One region of the Caminicella sporogenes DSM 14501 genome, then DNA from elsewhere that is predicted to be linked to it. Evidence: riboswitches for the same ligand, from Rfam matches in the RefSeq annotation. Region 1 holds a riboswitch; the other holds the start of a gene.
The links. Region 1 has a riboswitch for cyclic di-GMP ahead of BUA90_RS05405 (putative bifunctional diguanylate cyclase/phosphodiesterase). Riboswitches for the same ligand answer to the same signal wherever they lie in the genome.

Region 1 (10,740 bases):
GAAATAGTGGAAATAATTCAAAGTTTATCTGCTTCATCAGAAGAAACTTCAGCAGCAACACAGCAAGTATCAGCGGCAACAGAGGAACAGCTTGCTACTATGGAAGAAGCAAATTCTTATTCACAAAAATTAAAAGTCCTATCTAAAGAACTTGAAGTAGCTGTTAATAAGTTTAAAATAGAGAAAGATAATAATGATGCGGGTTTGGATAGTAATAAGAAGATATAGAAGATTAAAATTAAATTAGAGGCCAGTCAGAATGACTGGCTTTTTGTATTAGAAGATTTTACATAAAATTTTAAGATGAGTAGTAGAAATTGAGAATTTACAAAACGATTGTTATAATTATATGTATTAATATACAAATAAATAGGAGGATTTTATGGAAAAAATCTGGAACTTTGTCGGTGAAAAAATTGAAGGACTGTCTATAGTTGAAAGTATACTTTATGCTAAAGGAATTACAGCTAAGGAAGAAATCGAGGAATTTTTAAGTGATAGGCCAAAAAAGACGTATAATCCTTTTCTTATAAAAAATATGAAAGAGGCTGTAGAGAAGATTTTAAATCACTTAAAAAATAACAGCAAAATAGTTATATTTGGAGATTATGATGTTGATGGAGTAACTTCTACAGCTTTATTGGTAGAGTTTTTTAGTAATATTACAAATAACATAGATTATTATATACCTAATAGATTTTCTGAAGGATATGGTTTAAATAAAGAAGCTATAAAATATATAAAGGAAGAAATGAAAGGAGATTTAATTATTACGGTTGATAATGGAGTGAGTTCCTTTGATGAAGTAGAATATGCTAAGGAAATAGGACTCGACATTATTGTTACGGACCATCATAATCCACCTGAAAAACTCCCTGAATGTATTTTAGTAGATGTCAAGCAAAAAGGAGATATTTATCCGTTTAAAGAACTTTGTGGTTGTGGCATAGCCTTTAAATTGGCTCAAGCGTTGCAGAGAAGTTTAAAGCTACCTAAAAATACTCTTTCAAAACTTTTAGATTTAGTAACTCTTGCAACTATAGCAGATATTGTACCTTTAATAGATGAGAATAGAACATTAATTAAATATGGTTTGAGAATAATTAATTCAAATAAGAGACTTGGATTATCAGTTTTAAGGGAAGTTGTTGGACTGAAGGATAAGGAAATCAATGCAGGGAGAATAGGATTTATTTTAGCACCATGTTTTAATGCAGCAGGTAGACTTGAAGATGCTAAACTAGGAGTAGAGCTTCTTTTAGAAAAAAACGAAGAAAGAGCTTTAAAACTTGCAAATATTTTATACAGACTTAATAGAGAAAGGCAGAAAGTTCAGGAGAGAGGAGAAGAATACTGTAGACAATTAGTTGAAAAAAATTACATGAATTATGATTTTCTTGTACTTAGAGCAGATAATATTTCAGAAGGTGTTATAGGTATTGTTGCTGGAAAGATAAAAGATATATTTTATAAACCTACTTTAGTTGTTACGAAAACGGAGGAAGGATATTTAAAGGGAAGTGGACGAAGTATTAAAGGTATAAATATATATGAAGAATTAAAAAAAGTATCTGATTTATTTATAGGTTTTGGTGGACATGAGATGGCATGTGGATTTTCTCTAGAAGAAGATAAATTAGATGAGCTAAGAGAAAAGCTGAATTTTAGGGCAAAAGAAATAAAAAATGAAAGTCCTGACATATTTATACCTAAAATAGATATTATTGCGGAAATTAAACCAAGTGATTTAACTATTGATTTAATAGAAGAAGTATCTAAACTTGAACCTTATGGTATGGGGAATTCTAAACCTTTATTTGCTATAAAAAATATAAAGGTTAATACAAAGTGGACTAGAGCATGTGGAAACAATAATATTCATCTCAAATTTAGTGGCAAAAAAGATAATATATTTTTAAATGGAGTAGGTTTTTCTTTAGCAGAAAAATACAATAATTTAGGAGAAGTACTTTATGTTGATATTGCATTTAGTCCAGAAATTAATGAGTATAATGGTAAAGTTAGTGTACAAATGGTTATAGAAGATATAAAGAAATCTGAAATCGAATGAAAAACACAGAACTTTAGGAGGTGTTGTATTGATAAAAAATTTTTTGAAGGATAGAGAATTTGAAAGAAATAAAGAGGAAATATTGAAAATGGCAGGAATTTTAAAATCAAATTCTTTAGGAACAAATTTTAAAGACAAATTGAGTGTTATGGAAGCTGAAAGTAATGATGATAGAAAATATGCTTGGCATTATGAGTTAGCTGAATATAGAAAGAGAAAAAGAAGGGAAATGTTTTATATTGTTGGTGCTATTTGTGGAATATTGAGTTTGTTAATAAATATTGTATTAAATTATTCTAAAATTAAAGATATATTTGTATTAATATTGAAAAATTGGGTATTTTAATAATAAGCTGAGCAGCTTTTCTACTCAGCTTATTTTACTTTAGAATAGTTTAAATTAGTTTTATATGTTTTTAAATTACATTGTATGAACTATATCTAAACCTATACCTAATAGACCTATTACTAATATTAGACCAAATATAACTATCATTAAAACCCTGTCTTTTTCATTTTTTTTGAGATTTAAATATATAAAGTAACCTAATAAAGTAGTAATACTTCCAATTAATACAAAAATATATGAAAAGAGTCCAAAGTGTTTTAAGTACCATTTAATAAAGTAATCAAAGATTATAAATCTTGGGCCTAATGATTCTTTTAATGTAAAGAAATTCATTTAAATGTCCTTTCTTTAATATGGTTTTATATAGAATTATGTCTATTTTTATTTATTATAAGTTTAGAACTGATAAGAGAACCTATTATTGCTGGAAGAATCCATGCAAATCCTGCTTTTGAAAGAGGGAGCGTATTCATAAATTTTCCAATAAAAGAAGTATTAATTCCTATAGCAGAAAAACCATCAATGAGACTTACAAATAGTGCTCCAAAAACAGCTCCTGAATAAGCTCCTTTGTTTTTAATAAAGTTATCAAATAAACTCATTATTATGAGAACTATAGCAATTGGATAGACAGTTACTAATAGCGGTACAGCAAATTTTATTATTTGTTCAACACCTATATTTGCAAAGATAGCACTAAATATAGTAGTTGCAATTACAATGATTTTGTATGATAATTTACCATTAGTTAAATTATTGAAATAATTTCCAACTGTAGCAGTTAAACCTATAGATGTTGTAAGACATGCAACAGATACAGCAAGTCCAATTCCATATTTTCCAAAACTACCAAGTATTTTTTCAGTTATACCTATAATTAGATTAGTTTTATGAATATTAGTAGGGAATATACTGCTTGATGTTGCTCCTATATATAAAAGACCACCATATACAAAAGCAAGACCTATACCAGCAATTAAACCTGCTTTCATAGTAAGATTAATTTGTTCTTTTTTACTATTATAACCTTTTTCAGCAAGTGAAAGCATAATTATTCCACCAAAAACTATTGATGCAAGAGCGTCCATTGTTTGGTATCCTTCGACAAATCCTGTTGAAAATGGTTTTTCAATGTTTGTAGTAATTGGAGTTCCAATTGGAGAAATAATACCTTTAATCATTATTGCCGAAACAATTAAAAGAAGTATTGGTGTGAGAAATTTTCCTATTTTATCTACAATACCAGACGGTTTGATAACGAAAAAGAGAGTTATTCCAAAATATATTATTGAGAAAATTATTGAATTTGAATTTTTAAATATAGGCTTAACTCCCATTTCAAAAACAGTAGCACCTGTTCTTGGTATTGCAAGAAGAGGACCTATAGCTAAGATTATAACAGTTCCTAGTATTTTGCTGAAAATAGGATTAATTTTATTTCCGAGGTCATTTATAGTTCCTCCTGCTTTAGAAACAGCAAGTATTCCTAATATAGGCATACCTATTCCTGTAAGGAAGAAGCCTATCATACATTGTATCCAACTTTTACCTGAAACTAAACCTAAAGCTGGTGGAAATATTAAATTTCCTGCACCAAAAAACATAGCAAATAAAGCCATACCTACCACAAAAACATCTTTACTTTTTTTTGACATAAAAATTCCTCCATATTTTTATTAAATTTTGTTTAAAATCACTAGTGTTCAATTTTAAGAAAAAATTTGAAAATATAGGATTATCTGTTTATATTATAGAGTGGCTAAAATAATATGATAAAAGAATTTAAGTTAGAATATGCAGTAATAGATTTAAAAAATATATTGATTTATATAATATTAGATTTGACTGTGAAATTTGTTAAAAATATTTATGCATATTTAGTATGAAATTTATGTAATATAAAGATTATTAAAGTTTCATGAAATATATAATTACACCTTGTTTGTGAAAAATTTAATAATAAAATTATTTAAATTTTGAACACTAGTGATTTAGAATAAACAGCTTTGATTATCTATCAAATATTTTAAAATTTTAAGAATATACATAAATTGGTATATTGTAAATTTTCTAACAAATAAAATTTCCAGATATAATTATATCATAAAGATTTTATTCGTGGAATAAAAATTCCATAATATACAAATTTTTTGATAATTTCAAATTTTGTTATTAAATAGAATGTTATAGAAAAAATGTATAGAATATGATTATTGGTTTTGGTTAAATTTTCATTAAAGTACAAATAATGATATAATTTTTATAAAAGAGAATTAGTTTTATAGGTGTGTGATGAGATGCAGGTAAATAATAATTTATTTAGACAAATTACAGAGACTAAATATCTTACAGCTGAAAATGCTTGGCGTTATAGAACTATACTTCGATATTTTTATTATCAATATAAAATATTGGGTATACATGGAGGGAATTTTAAATGAAATTATCAAGTAAGGAATTGCAATTAGTAAAAGAATTAATAAAAGAAAAGATAGAAGATATTAAACATGAAATAGATATTTTAGATGATAATTGTAATACTCTACTAGTAAATGAAGATTTGTTCAATGAAGTAGAAATTACTAAAGAAGAATTTTTGAAGAAAATAGATGAATATGAAGAGATATTAAAAAAACTTTCTTTTTAAGAAATAAAACCTTTAAGGAATTTATATTTTATTTTCCTTAAAGGTTTTTTAGATTTTTTAATTATCGTCTCCAATTTAATAGTTTTTTTTCTAGATAAACTACTCCTTGATACATAGCAGTGGCAAGTATTGATAGAATGATAACGCTAGTCATAACTATATCAAACCTGAATATTTGACTTCCGTAGACAATCAAGTATCCTATCCCAGCTCTTGAAACCATAAACTCTCCGACGATTACACCTACCCATGATAATCCGACATTTATTTTTAAAGCATTTATTATTGTAGGTATACTAGCTGGAATGATGACTTTTTGGAGTATTTGAATTTTTGTAGCTCCAAAAGTTTTAAGCATTTTTATTTTACTTTCCTGTACTTGTTTAAAGCCACTATATACACCTAAAATAGTTACAACTAGAGAAATCATAAGAGCTGTAACTATTATTCCTGATATACCTGCTCCAACCCAAACTATTATTATAGGTGCTAAAGCTGTTTTAGGCAGTGCATTAAGTACAACCATATAAGGGTCTAAAACTTTGGATATAAAATCTGACCACCAAAGAAGTATAGCTATAAGAGTTCCTAGAAATGTTCCTAAAATAAAGCCAACTACAGTTTCAAATATACTTATGCCAATATGTTTTAAAAGGGAACCATTAAATAATAATTTTAAAAACAACTTCCACATTTCAGAAGGTGAGCTGGTTAAAAAAGTATCTATTAATTTCAGTCTTGCTGCGATTTCCCATAATGAAAAGAATAAAACTAATATAGCTATTTGAGTAAGTAAAATAGCTTTCTTTTTTCTTTTAACTTTTTGCAAAAATTCAATATGTTCTTTTGAATATTTTTTATTATCATTCATGTATATCCAGCTCCTTCCATATAATATTAAAATAATCTTTAAATTCAGGAGCTTTTCTAGAGGTTAGAGGAGTTCTTTCAACATCTAAAGTTAATTTTATTTCATGAATAGATTTTATTTTTGCTGGTCTGCCGGACAAAACGATTACTCTATCGGACATAGAAATGGCTTCTGCCAAGTCATGTGTAACTAAGATGGCAGTTTTCTTTTCTTTTTTAATTATAGTACCAACATCATCTGCTACTCTTAAACGAGTTTGATAATCTAGTGCTGAAAAGGGTTCATCTAATAATAATAGTTCGGGTTCTGTAGCGAGTGTTCTTATAAGTGCAACCCTTTGTCTCATTCCGCCGGAAAGCTGATTCGGATAGTGATATTTAAAATCTCCTAGTCCATAGATTTCTAGAAGTTTTTCTGCTTTTGCTATTTTATCTTTTGTGAGTCTGTTTTGCACTTCCAGACCAATTAAAACATTTTTTATTATATTTCTCCATTCAAAAAGATTATCATTTTGAAACATATAACCAATTTTTTTATCACATTTTTTCACTTCTATACCATTAATAAATATTTTTCCAGATGATGGTTTAATGAGTCCTGCAATTAAAGACAAGAGAGTAGATTTACCGCAGCCACTTGGACCAACGATTGATACAATTTCGTTTTTATAAACAGAAAGAGACAAATTGCTTATAGCTAATGTCTCTTCGGTTATAGTATGATATGTTTTATATAAATTTTGTATTTCTACTACTTTATCACTATATATCATCTATATCCTCCTATCAAAAAATGTTCATAATTTAGTTTATTCTTACATAGATTAAATTGTTACTAGACTTATATTAAATAGGTGCAAACTTTTTTAGAGGAAATGCAGCAAGTATGAAGAAGTAATAAAAATATGTAGTTTTAAGTAATAATTTGGAGGAAAAAATGGAAAATATTAAAATATTAAATGGATTGTAACAAGATATAAATATAAGAGCACCTCCGCTAAAGAATTATTGTAAAATATAAAAAATAATAACGGAGGGATAGAAATGAATGAAAAAAGCTCTGATATGATTAGTGAATATTTAGAAGTATGGGAAAGAGAGTTTAAAGGATGGGACTTTTCATATTTAGAAAAGTATGGCAGAATGAGAGAATTTCCATTGAGTTGGAATTATTATAATGAAATAAGAAAGTATTTGAAAGATAGTCAATCTTTATTAGATATGGGAACAGGTGGAGGAGAATTTTTATCAGAATTAATTCCTTTACCTAAAAAAACATGTGCAACAGAAGGATATAGACCTAATTTAGAAATAGCAAAAAAACGTCTTGAACCTTTAGGAGTAAAAGTTTATGAGATAAAAGAAGATGATAATATGCCTTTTGATGACGAAGAATTTGATTTGATAATCAATAGACATGAATCATATTCAGAAAAAGAAGTAAGAAGGATATTAAAAAAAGGTGGATATTTTATAACACAGCAAGTAGGAGGATGTAATGATAAAGAATTGAATATGTATTTAAATGCTGAGCCATTTGAATATAGAGAGTGGGATTTAGATAAAGCAGTTAAAAATTTAGAGAAGAATAATTTTAAAATAATAAAGAGGAAGGAAGATAAAACTAAAACACGATTTTATGATATATGTGCAGTGATATATTATTTGAAAGCAATTTCGTGGCAAATATCAGATTTTAGTATTGATAAATATTATATTAAATTAAGGGAACTAGATTTTTTAATTGAAGAAATGGACTATATTGATGTAACATGTCATAGATTTATTATAATAGCTTGTAAAAATTAGAGAAAAAGATTAAAAGTCATTAGTTTGATAAGGATGTATATTTAATGAAAAATAAAGATTAAACTTTACAAATAAATATTTAAACAGGTGGTAGGTATCAAAAATGTCAAAAAATACGATTATAAAAATGTTAATAAGTATTACATTTATTTTAATTATCATATTAAATAATTTAGTTTTTATACCTGCAAAGAATATTAACCGATATATAACTTATACTTTTGATAAAAGCAATGATGAATTGGCATATGTAATTAACGATTTAAGCAATGAAATATATTCAGCAGATGAAGAAAAGCTAAAAAATAAAGAATATATAGAAGAAATTTTTAGAAAAGCTAATAGAAAATTAGGACTTTGGGAGAGAATTATGAATACTTTATACTTATTAAACAAGAATTTTAAATTTAAAGATGTATGTGAATTAAAATACTATTTTTATACAATTATAGATAAGGGAGAATTGACAGAAGAAGATTTAAAGGCTTTAAAAGAAATATTTGAAACAATTAATTATATAAATCCGGGAATAGATGAAGAAGTAGAAAAAACGTATTTTTATGTTCGGCCTGGTAAAAGAGTAAAAGAATCTTTAGAAAAGATATTTAAAATTTGTGAGGAAATGAATTCTAAGTATTATTCAAAATAATTGTTTAATATGTTCAAATTAAAATAGACGAATATTAAATTTTAAGTGAAAAACAAATAAAATTATAAAAAATTATTTTTTATGACAAAATACGACAAACAAACTTTTAATGATGTGCTATAATACAAAATTAGTATGTAGAAGTATTATTATTGAAAAAAGTTAATAATGAGAAAATCGGATTTTGATAAAGGCAAACTTATCGAAAGATAAGGACGCAAAGCCAAGGGCCTAAAGTAAAGAACTTTCTTTACTATGGCAGCCGGTTACCGTAAATCCAAGTAGGCCCTTTTTACTTTTTACGGTAAAAAGGGCTTTTATTAGTTTATTTGAATTAAGTGGAAGAAACAATTATGCAAAAGAGAAGGGATGGAAATGTTGGTAAAAAATACTGATGCTTATTTTGATTATTTAACAGGTTTATATAATAGGTTATATTTATTTGAAAATTTTTCAGAAAATATTAATGAATTTATAGTAGTATTTTTAGATATTGATGATTTTAAGTATATAAATGATACATATGGTTATGAAATAGGTGATGAGTTTTTAAAAAAATTTGTAAGAAGGCTATCTAAAATTGTTGGGAATAGAGGAAAAGTGTTTAGTTATAATGCAGACAAATTTTTAGTTCTTTTTCCTAAGGAAAATTTTAAAGATATTTATGAAAAAGTTGAATTGCTTTTTCAAAAATTAAAAGAGATAATAATAGTTGGAGATATAGAGATTGCATGTTCAATAAGTATTGGTATTTATATAACAGAAAAAGATGATAAAATTGATGATGCTATAAAAAAAGCTGAGATAGCAATGCAAGAGGCAAAACAAAAAGTAAAGGGGCAATATGTATTTTATAAACATCAAATTGAAAAAGAAAAAATGAGAAAGGCTAATATACTAACAGAATTGAAAAAATCAATTTTAAGAAATGAGCTATATATACTGTATCAGCCAATTTTAAGTGTAAAGGGAAATAAAATACAAGAAGTAGAAGCATTGTTAAGATGGAATAATGAAAAATTAGGAGAGGTTTCACCAGTAGAATTTATTCCTATTGCAGAAGAAACTGGTTTTATTAGAGAAATGGGCTTTTGGGTTATAGAAGAAGTATGTAGACAAATTAAAGAGTGGGAAAAGAAAAATTTGGATTTAAAAGTAGCAATAAATATTTCACCTAATCAGTTTAAAGACAAAATGTTTTTTGAAAATTATAAATATATAGTCAAAAATAATAATGTAAAATTTAGTAAAATTAAATTTGAAATAACCGAAACCCAAATATTTAAAACAGAAGAAAAAACAGTTGAAAATTTATTAGAAATTATGAAACTTGGTACTAAAATATCTTTAGATGATTTTGGAGCTGGTTATTCTTCTATGAAAAATATGATTCTTATTCCTTGTTCCGAAATAAAAATAGATAAAATTTTTATTGATTATATAACTAAAGATACAAAAATTCAAAATTTAATAGCATCTATTATACATACTGCACACAGATTGGGATATGATGTAATTGCAGAAGGGGTTGAATATAAAGAACAATATGATAAATTATTAGAGTATGATTGCGAAAAAATACAGGGATATTTTATTAGTAGACCTATTGGTGAGAAGGATATAATTAAATTTATAAAAAGAAGAAGTAGTTAAAAAGAAAAAATATATTCTTAAGAATAAAATTTGATAAGTGTTATATTGTAAAGAATTTAATTGATAATATTTAAAAGTTAGATTATTTGGGGGTAAAATAAAATACATGTGTATAGAATGTAATTATATGCAAAGGATTGGTAATGAGAATAATGTAGTTTATTTAGATTCTCCTATAGGTTTTATTGAAATCCAATCTAATGAAGGGAAAATAATAAGTTTGGATTTTGTTGAAGAGAAGAAATATAAAGAAAAATTTTGTCCTATATTAGAAGAAGCAAAAAGACAGTTGAAAGAATATTTTAATAGACAAAGAAAGGAGTTTAATTTACCTATAAAATTAAAAGGGACAGATTTTCAAAAGAAGGTTTGGAATGAACTTATTAAAATACCTTATGGAAAAACCTGTTCATATAAAGATATAGCTAAAAGAATAGGAAATAAAAATGCAAGTAGAGCAGTTGGAAATGCTAATAATAAGAATAAAATAGCAATCATTATTCCTTGTCATAGAGTAGTAGGCAGTGATGGAAGGTTAGTGGGATACGAAGCAGGATTATGGCGCAAAAAATGGCTTTTAGAACATGAAAAGAGTTTGTAAGAAATATTTAAAACCTATGATGTTCCTATATTTTAAGGAATTATCATAGGTTTTTATTTTAAAGTGATGTATGTTATTTATAAAAGTTTTT
Region 2 (10,740 bases), on a different contig from region 1:
AAGGACTTGTAGTAATAGGAGGAGATGGCTCGTTTCAGGGAGCACAAAAACTAAGCCATGCGGGAATAAAGACGATAGGAATACCCGGAACAATAGACAATGATTTAGCATATACAGACTATACAATAGGATTTGATACAGCACTAAATACAGTACTGGATTCAGTAAGTAAAATAAGAGATACATCTGCATCACATGGAAGAGCAAACATAATAGAAGTAATGGGAAGACACTGCGGAGATATAGCACTTTACTCAGGACTTGCAGGAGGAGCAGAAAGTATAATAGTACCGGAAGAAGATTTTGACATAGACAGTATATGTAAGAAATTAATACAAGGAAAAAATAGAGGAAAACTTCACAGTATAATAATGCTGGCAGAAGGGATAGGAAATGCATTTGAGCTTGGAAAAGAAATAGAAGAAAAGACAGGAATAGAAACGAGAGTAACAATACTTGGACACGTACAAAGAGGAGGAAGTCCTACAGCATTTGACAGAATACTTGCAAGTAGAATGGGAGCTAGAGCAGTAGAGCTTCTCATAGAAGGAAAATCAGGCAGAGCGATAGGAATAAGAAATAATGAGCTTGTAGATATGGATATAGATGAGGCATTAAGTATGGAGAAAGAATTTGACAAGGAAGTTTATAGACTTACAAAAATACTTTCAATATAGATATTAAGAAATGAATGCGGCGTTTTTACGCCGCTTTTTTTAGATTAAATATATAAAAAATAAATACAGAAATCGATAAAGTAGTAATAAAAAATGTCTAATTTGTAAAATAATTTAAAAAGAAAATTGTGGAAATTTGTTAGGAAGTTTTTTATAATAAGAATTGTGAAAAAAATAATTATTTAAATGGGGGTTATAAAATATGAAATCAATACGAAGTGAACTGATGCTTGTAATGGTATTATTAATACTTATACCATTTATTTTATCTAACTTGTTTGGTTATTATTTGATTTCAAGTAATTTTAAGGAAAAAGTGAAAGGTATAGAAAGCGACACAGCAAGTGCTGTTGCCGATAGTGTGAGGGAATTTATAGATAAAGCATATTGTGTTACACAACAACTTGCAAATAATAATGATATAATAAGTTTTGAACCTGATAGACAGAAAAAAGTAATACTTAATGCAATTAAAAGATACAAATTTTTTGATATGTTTTTTATTCAGGGAACAGATGGAATGCAGACTGCAAAAACAAAAGGTGTACTTGGAGACCGTTCAAATAGATGGTGGTTTAAAAAAATAATGGCTGATAAAAAACCTTATGTTAGTAGGTCGTATTATTCACTAACTGGAAATATAGCTGTTACTTCTGTGTTTGTTCCCATATATAATGATGGCAATTTAGTGGGAGTAATAGGTTCAGATGTAAAACTTGATTCACTTCAAGAAATAGTTGAAAAATATAGTGATGGAAAAGGTAAGTACATATATATTTTGGATGGAGAAGGTGTAGTTATTGCACATCCAGATAAAAAGCAAGTATCAGAATTATATAACTATAAAACACTGAAAAAAAGTGTTTTAGTAAAGGATAGTAATGGGAATGTATTAAAAGATGAAAAAGGAAATCAAAAAAAGAGGTTGCAAGATATAAATGTTCCTGAAAAATTGAAAGAGATAACACAAAAAGCATTAAATGGAGAATCAGGTGTAGTTGAATATGTAGATAACGATGGAGAAAAAGTAATAAGTGCATATAAACCTATTAATTTACCGGGAAATTCTGATTGTTGGGCAGTAATAACTGTTCATAAAAAATCAGCAGCTATGTCTTTTGTTACTGATGTGTTAAAGAATAATATACTCATGACTGTATTTTTTATAATAATAGCTTTAATAGTTGCTTATTTTGTATCTAAGAGTATAACAAAACCAATTGCTTATATGGTAGCTTTAATGAGTAAAGCAGCTCAAGGAGATTTAACAGTGAGAAGTAATTATAAATCTTCTAATGAGCTGGGCAAACTAAGTGAGAGTTTTAACAAGATGATAAAAGATTTTACATATCTTGTGAAGCAAATACAGAATACATCTGAGGAAGTTTCATCAACATCTAATATACTTACAACTACTACACAGCAGACTAATGCTTCAATTGAAGAAGTTGCAAAGTCTGTATCTGAAGTTGCTGAAGGTGCAAGTGAACAAGCAAAAGATGCAGAAACAGGTGCTATTGCAGTTCAAAAGTTATCAAAAGAATTAGAAACTATGGCTGATTATATTAATGAAAGTGAAGAAATGTCAAACTATATTGATAGTACAAATCAAAGAGGTTTTGAAGCCATTAAAATATTAGAAGAAAAAAATAAAGACAACAATGAAGTTATGAAGCAAATTGTACAAGTTGTAAATAATTTAAGTGAAAAGGCAAATGTAATAGGAAATATTGCTGATACGATAACTGCTATATCAGAGCAGACAAACCTTTTAGCACTTAATGCAGCTATTGAAGCAGCAAGAGCAGGAGAAGCTGGAAAAGGATTTGCTGTAGTTGCTGATGAAGTAAGAAAACTTGCAGAAAGTACAGCAAAATCAAGTAATGATGTAAAAGATATTATCAGTACAATACAAAATGATGTAGAATTAGCTAAGGAAACTATGAAAATATCAATTGCAACAGTAAATGAACAAAATAAGGCTATGGATTATACAAAGCAATCTTTTAATGATATAAGTGATAGTATACAAAAAATTGTTGATAAAATTAGGAGTATAAATAATTCATTAAAAGATGTAATGGAAAGTAGAGATAGAGTTGTGGCAGTTATACAAAATGTATCTGCGGTATCAGAGGAAACTGCTGCAGCTTCTCAGGAAGTTTCAGCTGCAACTGAAGAACAAAGTGCAGCTATGGACCAAGTAAGTTCTCTAGCTGAAAAATTAAATGAAATGGCAAAAAAATTGGAAGAAGCTATTAAAGCTTTTAAATTAAACTAATAAAAGTATATTATTAAAAAAGCGGCTTTTGAGCCGCTTTTAATATTTGGAGTTAATTATTAAAGATAAAAAATTTAAAACATAGTGTCGAAAACGATTTTTAAAATGTAGAAAATAAGGGTAGAAATGTAATATCTGGAACAAAAAAATATAAGAAAAATAAAGTGGGGATGATTATATGGGTTTTGACAAGTATTTTGAACCTTTAAAATTAGATAATATTGACAAAAGCTTAGAATTTGAATTAAGAAATTTTTTAATAGAGAAAAATATAAGTTATTGTTTATTTTTTTCAATTATTAATAATATGGCAGTTAGAATAATAAATATAAAGAAGGATGAAAAGGAAGAAATACAGTATAATTTTTCTGAATTTTTAAATTTAGATATACAGAGAGAAAATGGTATATATAAACTGATTACAGAAAAAAAATCGATAATAAATTTTCAAAATTCAAATATAAAAACGTATGTAAAAGGTTTAAAATATGAAATATATATTCCTATAACATTTAAGGATGAAATAGTTGGGTGTATATATTTAGGAGCAAATGAAGGTGACAATTTAAGTTTAAATTCAGATATTATGGAGATATATGAAATTATAAAAAGACATATGTTTTATATTATGAATATAAAAGCAGAAAAAATACTTTATAAAGTATTAATAGAAAATATAATACTGATTAATAAAATATTTGAAGAAAAGACTCCATTTATGACTAGACATTCATATAATGTAGCAGCATGGGCAATTCAAATAGCAAGAGAACTTAACTATTCTGATGAGAGATTAACAGAAATATATTTAGCAGCACTTATGCATGATATAGGTAAAATTTATATAGATAGTGAAATAGTCAATAAAGGAGATGACTTAAATGAAGAAGAATATGAAGAGGCTAAGAAACATGTTGAGATTGGATACAATATTGCAAAAGATATATTAATAACATTTAATGCTCAAATACCTATATGGATTTTACAGCATCATGAAAGATGGAATGGTACAGGATACCCAAATAAATTAAAGGGTGAAGAAATAACAGAGGAAGCTAGAATATTAAAAGTAGCTAATTTTCTTGATAAAATAATATCTAAGTCAAATTATAAAAATGAAAAAGGTATAAAAGATATTTTAGAAAAAATTAAAAGCTATCGAGGAAAAGATTTTGATCCCGATATAGCTGATATAGCAATTAATATTTTGAGGAGAAAATTAAATTTTGAAATAAAAGATGAATTAATTTTACCTGCAAATTTGATATTAAAAACTAGACAGGGATTAACTAGTTTTAATGGATATATTACATCTATAAATAGAGAATTGATTTTTAAATTGGCAGATATACATTCAATAAAATTTGAAGATGTAGAAAGTATTTATATAGCCGTAGAAAATCTTAATGTGATTTATGAATTTAAGGTATCAGTAAGAAAGGTAGATACTAATAAACTTGCTGTTGAAATAATATCTTTAAAAGATGCTGAAGAAACATTTAGTTTATTATGGTTATTAAGTGGAGTTATTATAGATATAAATACTAAAAATTCAAAGGAAATTACTATAAGTAAAATATCTGGAAGAAATCTGACTTTTAGTTTAAATAGTGGTGATAAACTAGAAAAAGACAAGTTGTTTATTGTTGTCGTAATATTTGAAGATGGAACTAAAATACCTTTATCAGGAAAAATAGTTAATCAAATAAAAATTAATAATGTAGTGCATTATGAATTTGAGTTTGTAGGTATAAAGGAAAGTTATAGAGATGAAATTTTTAGACAAATTTTCAGAAAGCAAATAAGTATAAGAAAAACATTAATGGATTATTAAACTAAAATGATGAAAACTCATTTAAAATTTGATATAATGAAATTTGACAAAAAAGTTATTAATGTTTAAAAGTATTTTTTATAAATGGCAAACCTGTCGAAAGGCAGGGACGCAAAGCCAAGGGCCTAAGGTGTTTTGCTATGGCAGCCGGTCGCTGAGAGTTACCTTAGACCCTTTTTCAATGAGGATTTACTGATTGGAAAGGGGTTTTTTTATTGTGCTAAAAATTTAAATATTAAAAAAATAAAAGGTATTTAGGTAAAATAAACAAGGCAGTTGTAAATTAATGATTTAAGAGAGTTTAAAAATTTGGAATTAAAAGTACAAAAACTGATTACACAAGGGAGGGAATAAAGATGAAGGAAAAGATTATAAGTAAAAAGGAAAACAAAGTAAAAAAAAGCAGTAATATTTTAAAAAATATAAAAATAACATCCTTATTACTTATAATTTTAATTCTTACGGGGGCATCTATAGGTTATATATCTTACTTATCTCTTAACAATATGGAGATTTTAAGTAATGATATGAATTCTCTTTACAAAAAAAATATGCTTACGTCTTTGGAAATAAAATATCTTGAAACAGAATTTTATGTAGTTAGACTTAATATGAATAAAATGCTTTATTCAAAAAAATATGATAAAGATTTAGCAGATATTATAGAAAACCAAAAATCTAATTTAGTTCAAATTTTTAATAAATATAAAGGTTATAATTTGACAAAAAAAGAAAGAGAATTATTTGATAAAATAGAGAGTAATTATAAAACATATTTAAGTGAGGCAGATAAATTATTAAATAAACTAAAGCGTGGGCTTACTATAAGTGAAGAAGAAATTGTAAAGATAAATGATTGTTCTTTAAAGACTCAGAAAAATATTAATGAACTTGTATCTTTAAATGCTACTATAGCTGAAAAAGTTGTTGATAAGGCTAATGGATTGTATAAAAGAGCAAGAAAATTATTTATGATTTTATCAATAGGTATAATGATTTTTTTAGTAAGTGTTACTTTTATTATATTAAGGCTCTTAAAAAATTCAATGAGTCAAATAAATGATGTACTTACAAAACTTTCAAATTATGATTTTACAGTTTCATTAAAAGAAAATGGGAAAAATGAATTTGCTCAAATGAATCGTTCTTTAGCAGTAGTTGTTGAAAATATAAAAAGGGTTTTAGCAGATGTAAAGGGAAATTCAGAAAAAGTGGCAGGTCAGTCTCAAAATCTTGCTGCTGTATCGGAGGAGATGTCTGCTTCATCTCAGGAACTTTCTTCTACTATGCAGCAGGTAGCTGAAGGTGCTACAAATCAGGCACAAGATTTGATGGATATTGTAAATTCTCTATCAGACCTTACGAATAATATTGAAAATGTATATAAAGAGCTTCAAAATGTGAAAGATGAAACTGAAAATGCAGAAAATAAAGCTAATATCGGTAAAAAGGAAATGGACAGATTGATTAAGTCTATTGAAGATATAAGAAAAGCATTTGAAGTTGTTATTAAAAAAGTAGAAACTCTTACAAATTCTGTAAAAGAAATAAGTGTTATTTCAGAAATAATATCAGGTATATCAGATCAGACAAATTTATTAGCACTTAATGCTTCTATAGAAGCAGCAAGGGCAGGAGAACATGGTAGAGGATTTGTTATAGTAGCTGAAGAAATACGAAAATTAGCAGAGGAATCGAGAAAGTCTACAGAAAAAATTGTAAATTTAGTAAATTCTATTACTGAAGATACTGATGAAGTTATTTATACTTCTAAAAATGTAAAAGAGTCTGTTAATGAACAGGCAAATTCTGTTGAAAATACTGTAAAATCTTTTGGAGATATATTGATATCTATTGAAAATATTGCACCACTTATGAAAAAAACATATGAAGCTATGGATAAAATTGTAAAATCAAAAGATATGGTTATGGAGAGAGTTAGAAAGGTAAATGATGTGACAGAAGAAAATTCTGCAGCTACGGAGGAGGTAGCAGCAGCTTCTGAAGAACTTACTGCTTCATCAGAGGAAGTGGCAGCAACAGCACAAGATTTAAGTCAGGTTGCTATGGATTTGATGGAAACTGTAAATCGATTCAAAATATAAAAATTTTAGGCAGTATCTTTATAAGGATACTGCCTAAAAAAATATTTTAAAAGGAGATAAAAAAATGGATAGAAAAGTATCTAAAAATAATATATTAAATGAAGTAGTAAAGTGTATTTCGCATTTTTATATGGAAAAAGATAAAGAAAAATTTCCTGCGGAAATTTTTGTATATAATGAACGAGATAAATTAATATTAATCATTTTAGATGGAAAAAATAATATAGATTTTAATTTTGAAAAAAAGCCCATAGAAGATACAGTTACTGCAATAGTAGAAAAAGATTTACTTACTGGCGTATATAATAAATATTATTTCAAAGAAAAATTGGTTCAAATAATTTGTGATGCAGAGAAAAAAAAGAAAAGTATAGCACTTTTTTTTATTGATTTTGATAAATTTAAAGAAATTAATGATACTATGGGACATGAGATAGGAGATTTAATTATAAAAGAAACAGCTAGTCGTTTAAAAAGTACGCTTCCAAGTAAATGTATTTTAGGTCGTTATGGTGGAGATGAATTTATAGTACTTGCATATCCTTTACTAGATAAAGAAGAAGCGTATTACATAGGAAAGAAAATAATAGAAGCTTTTGAAAGTCCTTGTATAGTAGAAGGATATAATATATATCTTACAGTTAGTGTGGGTATTGCAATATATCCAGAACATGGAGAAAATAAATCTCAGCTTTTGAAAAATGCAGATATTGCAATGTATTATGCAAAAGAAGAAAAAGACAGAGAAAATAAAATAAAATTTTTTACCGAGGAAATGGAAAAGAAGGTTGCAGAAAAGTTTCAAATTCAAAATCAAATGAAAGATGCTATAAAAAATGGAGAAATACAAATTTATTATCAGCCGATTATAAGTATGGAAAGTGGGAAATTAGAAAGTGCGGAAGCTTTAGCAAGGTGGAATAGTAAAACATTAGGATGGATATTACCAGAAAAATTTATTTCTATTGCAGAAGAAACAGGACAAATGAATTATTTTGGAGAGTATCTTTTAAAGAGGATATGTCAAGATATAAAAAGATGGGAAAGTTTAGGTCTTAATATTGTACCTATAGCAGTAAATATATCTGTAAAGCAGTTGGAAAATAAAAAGTTTGGTGATATGGTAAAAAAAATAATAAAAAGATATAAAATTGATACAAAGTATATAGAATTTGAAATAACAGAAAGTGTTTCGACAGGAGATATAAATATAATACAAAAAAATATTAATAAGTTAAAGGAAATAGGGATTAAAATATCTATGGATGATTTTGGTACAGGGTATTCTTCTCTAGAAATGCTTTTAAATTTGCATGTTGATAAAATAAAAATTGATAAAGTATTTATAGAACGTATAGGAAAAGAGCGAGATGAAAAAATAATTATGACTATTATTCAAATGGCTAGAGCATTAGGTATGAAAGTGGTTGCTGAAGGTGTGGAAACGAAGCAGCAGTTAGATTTTTTAAGAAATTTAAACTGCGAATTGGGACAGGGATATTTTTGGGCAAAGCCTATGAATAGTAGTGATTTTAAAAAATATTTGATAAAAAATTTTAATAATTATGAAACAAAAGGATAAAGCGGCTTTTAAGTCGCTTTTTTTAATATATGTTTAATTTAGTTGGATTGTATTCTTTGATTTTATCAATAACTATATTTTTTACATTGTCATCTACTTCTTTAATAATTAAAGTTATTTCTCCACAGAAATTTTTTTCATCGTATTTTCTGATTATATTGCTAATTAAGAGTCCAATAATAGCTCCTACAGTAGCACCATAAAATATTATGGCACATATACCTATAAAGGCTAAAGTTGAAATATGAAGTAAGCTGATATTTATGAGTACTGCAGTTAAAGATGATAAACCACCTATTATTGCTCCAAATATGATACCTTTTTTAGTATCGTCTAATTTTAATTTTGCAATTTCTCTTGTGCGTTTAATTAAAACACTTGATATATAAGTTTCATCTGCTGTAGAGGTTTGAGCTTTATTTATTACTAAAATATGACCTTTTACTTTTGGAATTTTCTTTAAAATTTTTATGAGCTTTTTAACATCAAGTATATTTGAAAAAGTAGCTATTATGTTAAACATATAGAGCACCTCCTTTTTACTCAATTATTATAGTAAAGAAAATTTTAATAAAAATTCTATATAATATATTTACCCAAAAAAAGATAAAATTAAAAGGTATTTTCAGAAAATTCAAAATAAGATTTGACTGATTTTTTAACATAAATAAAAAAGATTTTGAAAATTTAACTTTACAAGAGAATATTTATAATATTAAAATATTAAAAACATATACTTAAGTTTATAAAAAGAAAGGTGAAATTATGGAAAATATAAGAATAAAAGATGGACATTTTATATTTGGAGGATGTGATGTAGTAGAGCTTGTTAGAAGGTATGGAACGCCTTTGTATGTTATTTCAGAAGAAGTAATTAAAAGAAAATGCAGTGAGATTAGAGAAAAATTTTTATGTAAATATAAAAATACAAGGGCTGCATATGCTAGTAAAGCTTTTTTAAATCCAGCTATGTGTAAAATTATTGAAAGAGAAGGACTTGATTTAGATGTAGTTTCAGGTGGAGAACTTTATACTGCGATAAGAGCTGAGTTTCCAATGGAAAAAGTATTTTTTCATGGAAATAATAAAACAATTGATGAATTAAAAATGGCAATAAAAAATGATGTGGGGAGAATAGTAGTAGATAATTTATATGAAATAGAATTAATTGATAAAATATCTAAGGAATATGGGAAAAAAGCGAGATTGCTTTATAGAATTACTCCGGGTGTAGAAAGCAAAACTCACAGGTATATATCTACAGGACAAGTAGATTCTAAATTTGGTATACCTCTTGCTGGAAATATTATATTTGAAGCTGTTGAAAAAGGTATTAAGTGTGAAAATGTAAATCTTTTAGGGTTTCATTTTCATGTAGGTTCTCAATTGTTTGATAATAGGTCATATTTGAATGCTGTAGATGTAGTTACTAGGCTTATGAAAGATGTAAAGGAGAGATATGGATTTATTACAAAGGAATTAAATACTGGTGGAGGATATGGAATATATTATTTTAAAGGAGATAAACCCAAGCCTATTGATTACTTTATAGATGCTATTATGGATAAAATTTACAAAAGATGTAGTGAATTTGGTTTGGAAATACCGACAGTTGTTATTGAGCCGGGAAGGTGGATTATAGGAGAAGCTGGAATTACTCTTTATACAATAGGTTTTATAAAAGAAATACCCGGAGTTAGAACTTATGTTTCTATAGATGGAGGAATGACAGATAATCCAAGACCGGCACTATACGGGGCAAAATATGAAGCTTTGATAGCAAATAAAGTAGATAGTGAAAAAAATAAGTTAGTAACAATAGCAGGCAAATGCTGCGAATCAGGAGATATTTTGATATGGAATTTAAGAGTTCCTAAAGTTGCTTCAGGTGATATTTTGGCAGTTTTAAATACAGGAGCTTATAACTATTCTATGGCAAATAATTATAATAAGACTCCTAGACCGGCAGTCGTACTTGTAAATGAAGGAAAATCAGAGATTATTGTAGAAAGGGAAACATATGATGATTTATTAATGAGATGTAGAGTACCTGAATATTTGAAGTAGTTTTAGTATATTTGATTTATTGTTTTTTTATATATGTCAAAATCGTATTTTGAAAATAGAATAAATCTTATTTCTTCAAAGTTTAATTTATCCAGCATTTCTTTTACGGCATTTAAGGCAACTATACAAGCTTTTTCTTTTGGATAGCCATAAACTCCTGTACTTATAGAAGGAAAGGCTATAGTTTTTATGTT

Region 2: another riboswitch for cyclic di-GMP. It lies ahead of BUA90_RS09235 (methyl-accepting chemotaxis protein); the one in region 1 lies ahead of BUA90_RS05405 (putative bifunctional diguanylate cyclase/phosphodiesterase).

The regions. Positions count from the first base shown of each region.
Region 1 covers NZ_FRAJ01000007.1:118,875-129,614, forward strand. Annotated here, with positions in the region: gene BUA90_RS05355 (methyl-accepting chemotaxis protein) at 1-228, shown strand, start outside; gene recJ (single-stranded-DNA-specific exonuclease RecJ) at 383-2,071, shown strand; gene BUA90_RS05365 (hypothetical protein) at 2,100-2,417, shown strand; gene BUA90_RS05370 (hypothetical protein) at 2,493-2,753, opposite strand; gene brnQ (branched-chain amino acid transport system II carrier protein) at 2,780-4,075, opposite strand; gene BUA90_RS12255 (DUF2397 family protein) at 4,718-4,861, shown strand; gene BUA90_RS05380 (hypothetical protein) at 4,858-5,067, shown strand; gene BUA90_RS05385 (ABC transporter permease) at 5,129-5,938, opposite strand; gene BUA90_RS05390 (ABC transporter ATP-binding protein) at 5,931-6,710, opposite strand; gene BUA90_RS05395 (class I SAM-dependent methyltransferase) at 6,982-7,746, shown strand; gene BUA90_RS05400 (radical SAM protein) at 7,850-8,395, shown strand; cyclic di-GMP riboswitch class I at 8,578-8,669, shown strand; gene BUA90_RS05405 (putative bifunctional diguanylate cyclase/phosphodiesterase) at 8,771-10,048, shown strand; gene BUA90_RS05410 (methylated-DNA--[protein]-cysteine S-methyltransferase) at 10,155-10,649, shown strand.
Region 2 covers NZ_FRAJ01000015.1:62,849-73,588, reverse strand. Annotated here, with positions in the region: partial or broken gene BUA90_RS09250 (ATP-dependent 6-phosphofructokinase) at 1-677, shown strand, start outside; gene BUA90_RS09245 (methyl-accepting chemotaxis protein) at 880-2,958, shown strand; gene BUA90_RS09240 (HD domain-containing phosphohydrolase) at 3,137-4,792, shown strand; cyclic di-GMP riboswitch class I at 4,869-4,951, shown strand; gene BUA90_RS09235 (methyl-accepting chemotaxis protein) at 5,149-6,897, shown strand; gene BUA90_RS09230 (putative bifunctional diguanylate cyclase/phosphodiesterase) at 6,962-8,479, shown strand; gene BUA90_RS09225 (hypothetical protein) at 8,502-9,002, opposite strand; gene lysA (diaminopimelate decarboxylase) at 9,245-10,546, shown strand; gene BUA90_RS09215 (O-acetyl-ADP-ribose deacetylase) at 10,549-10,740, opposite strand, start outside.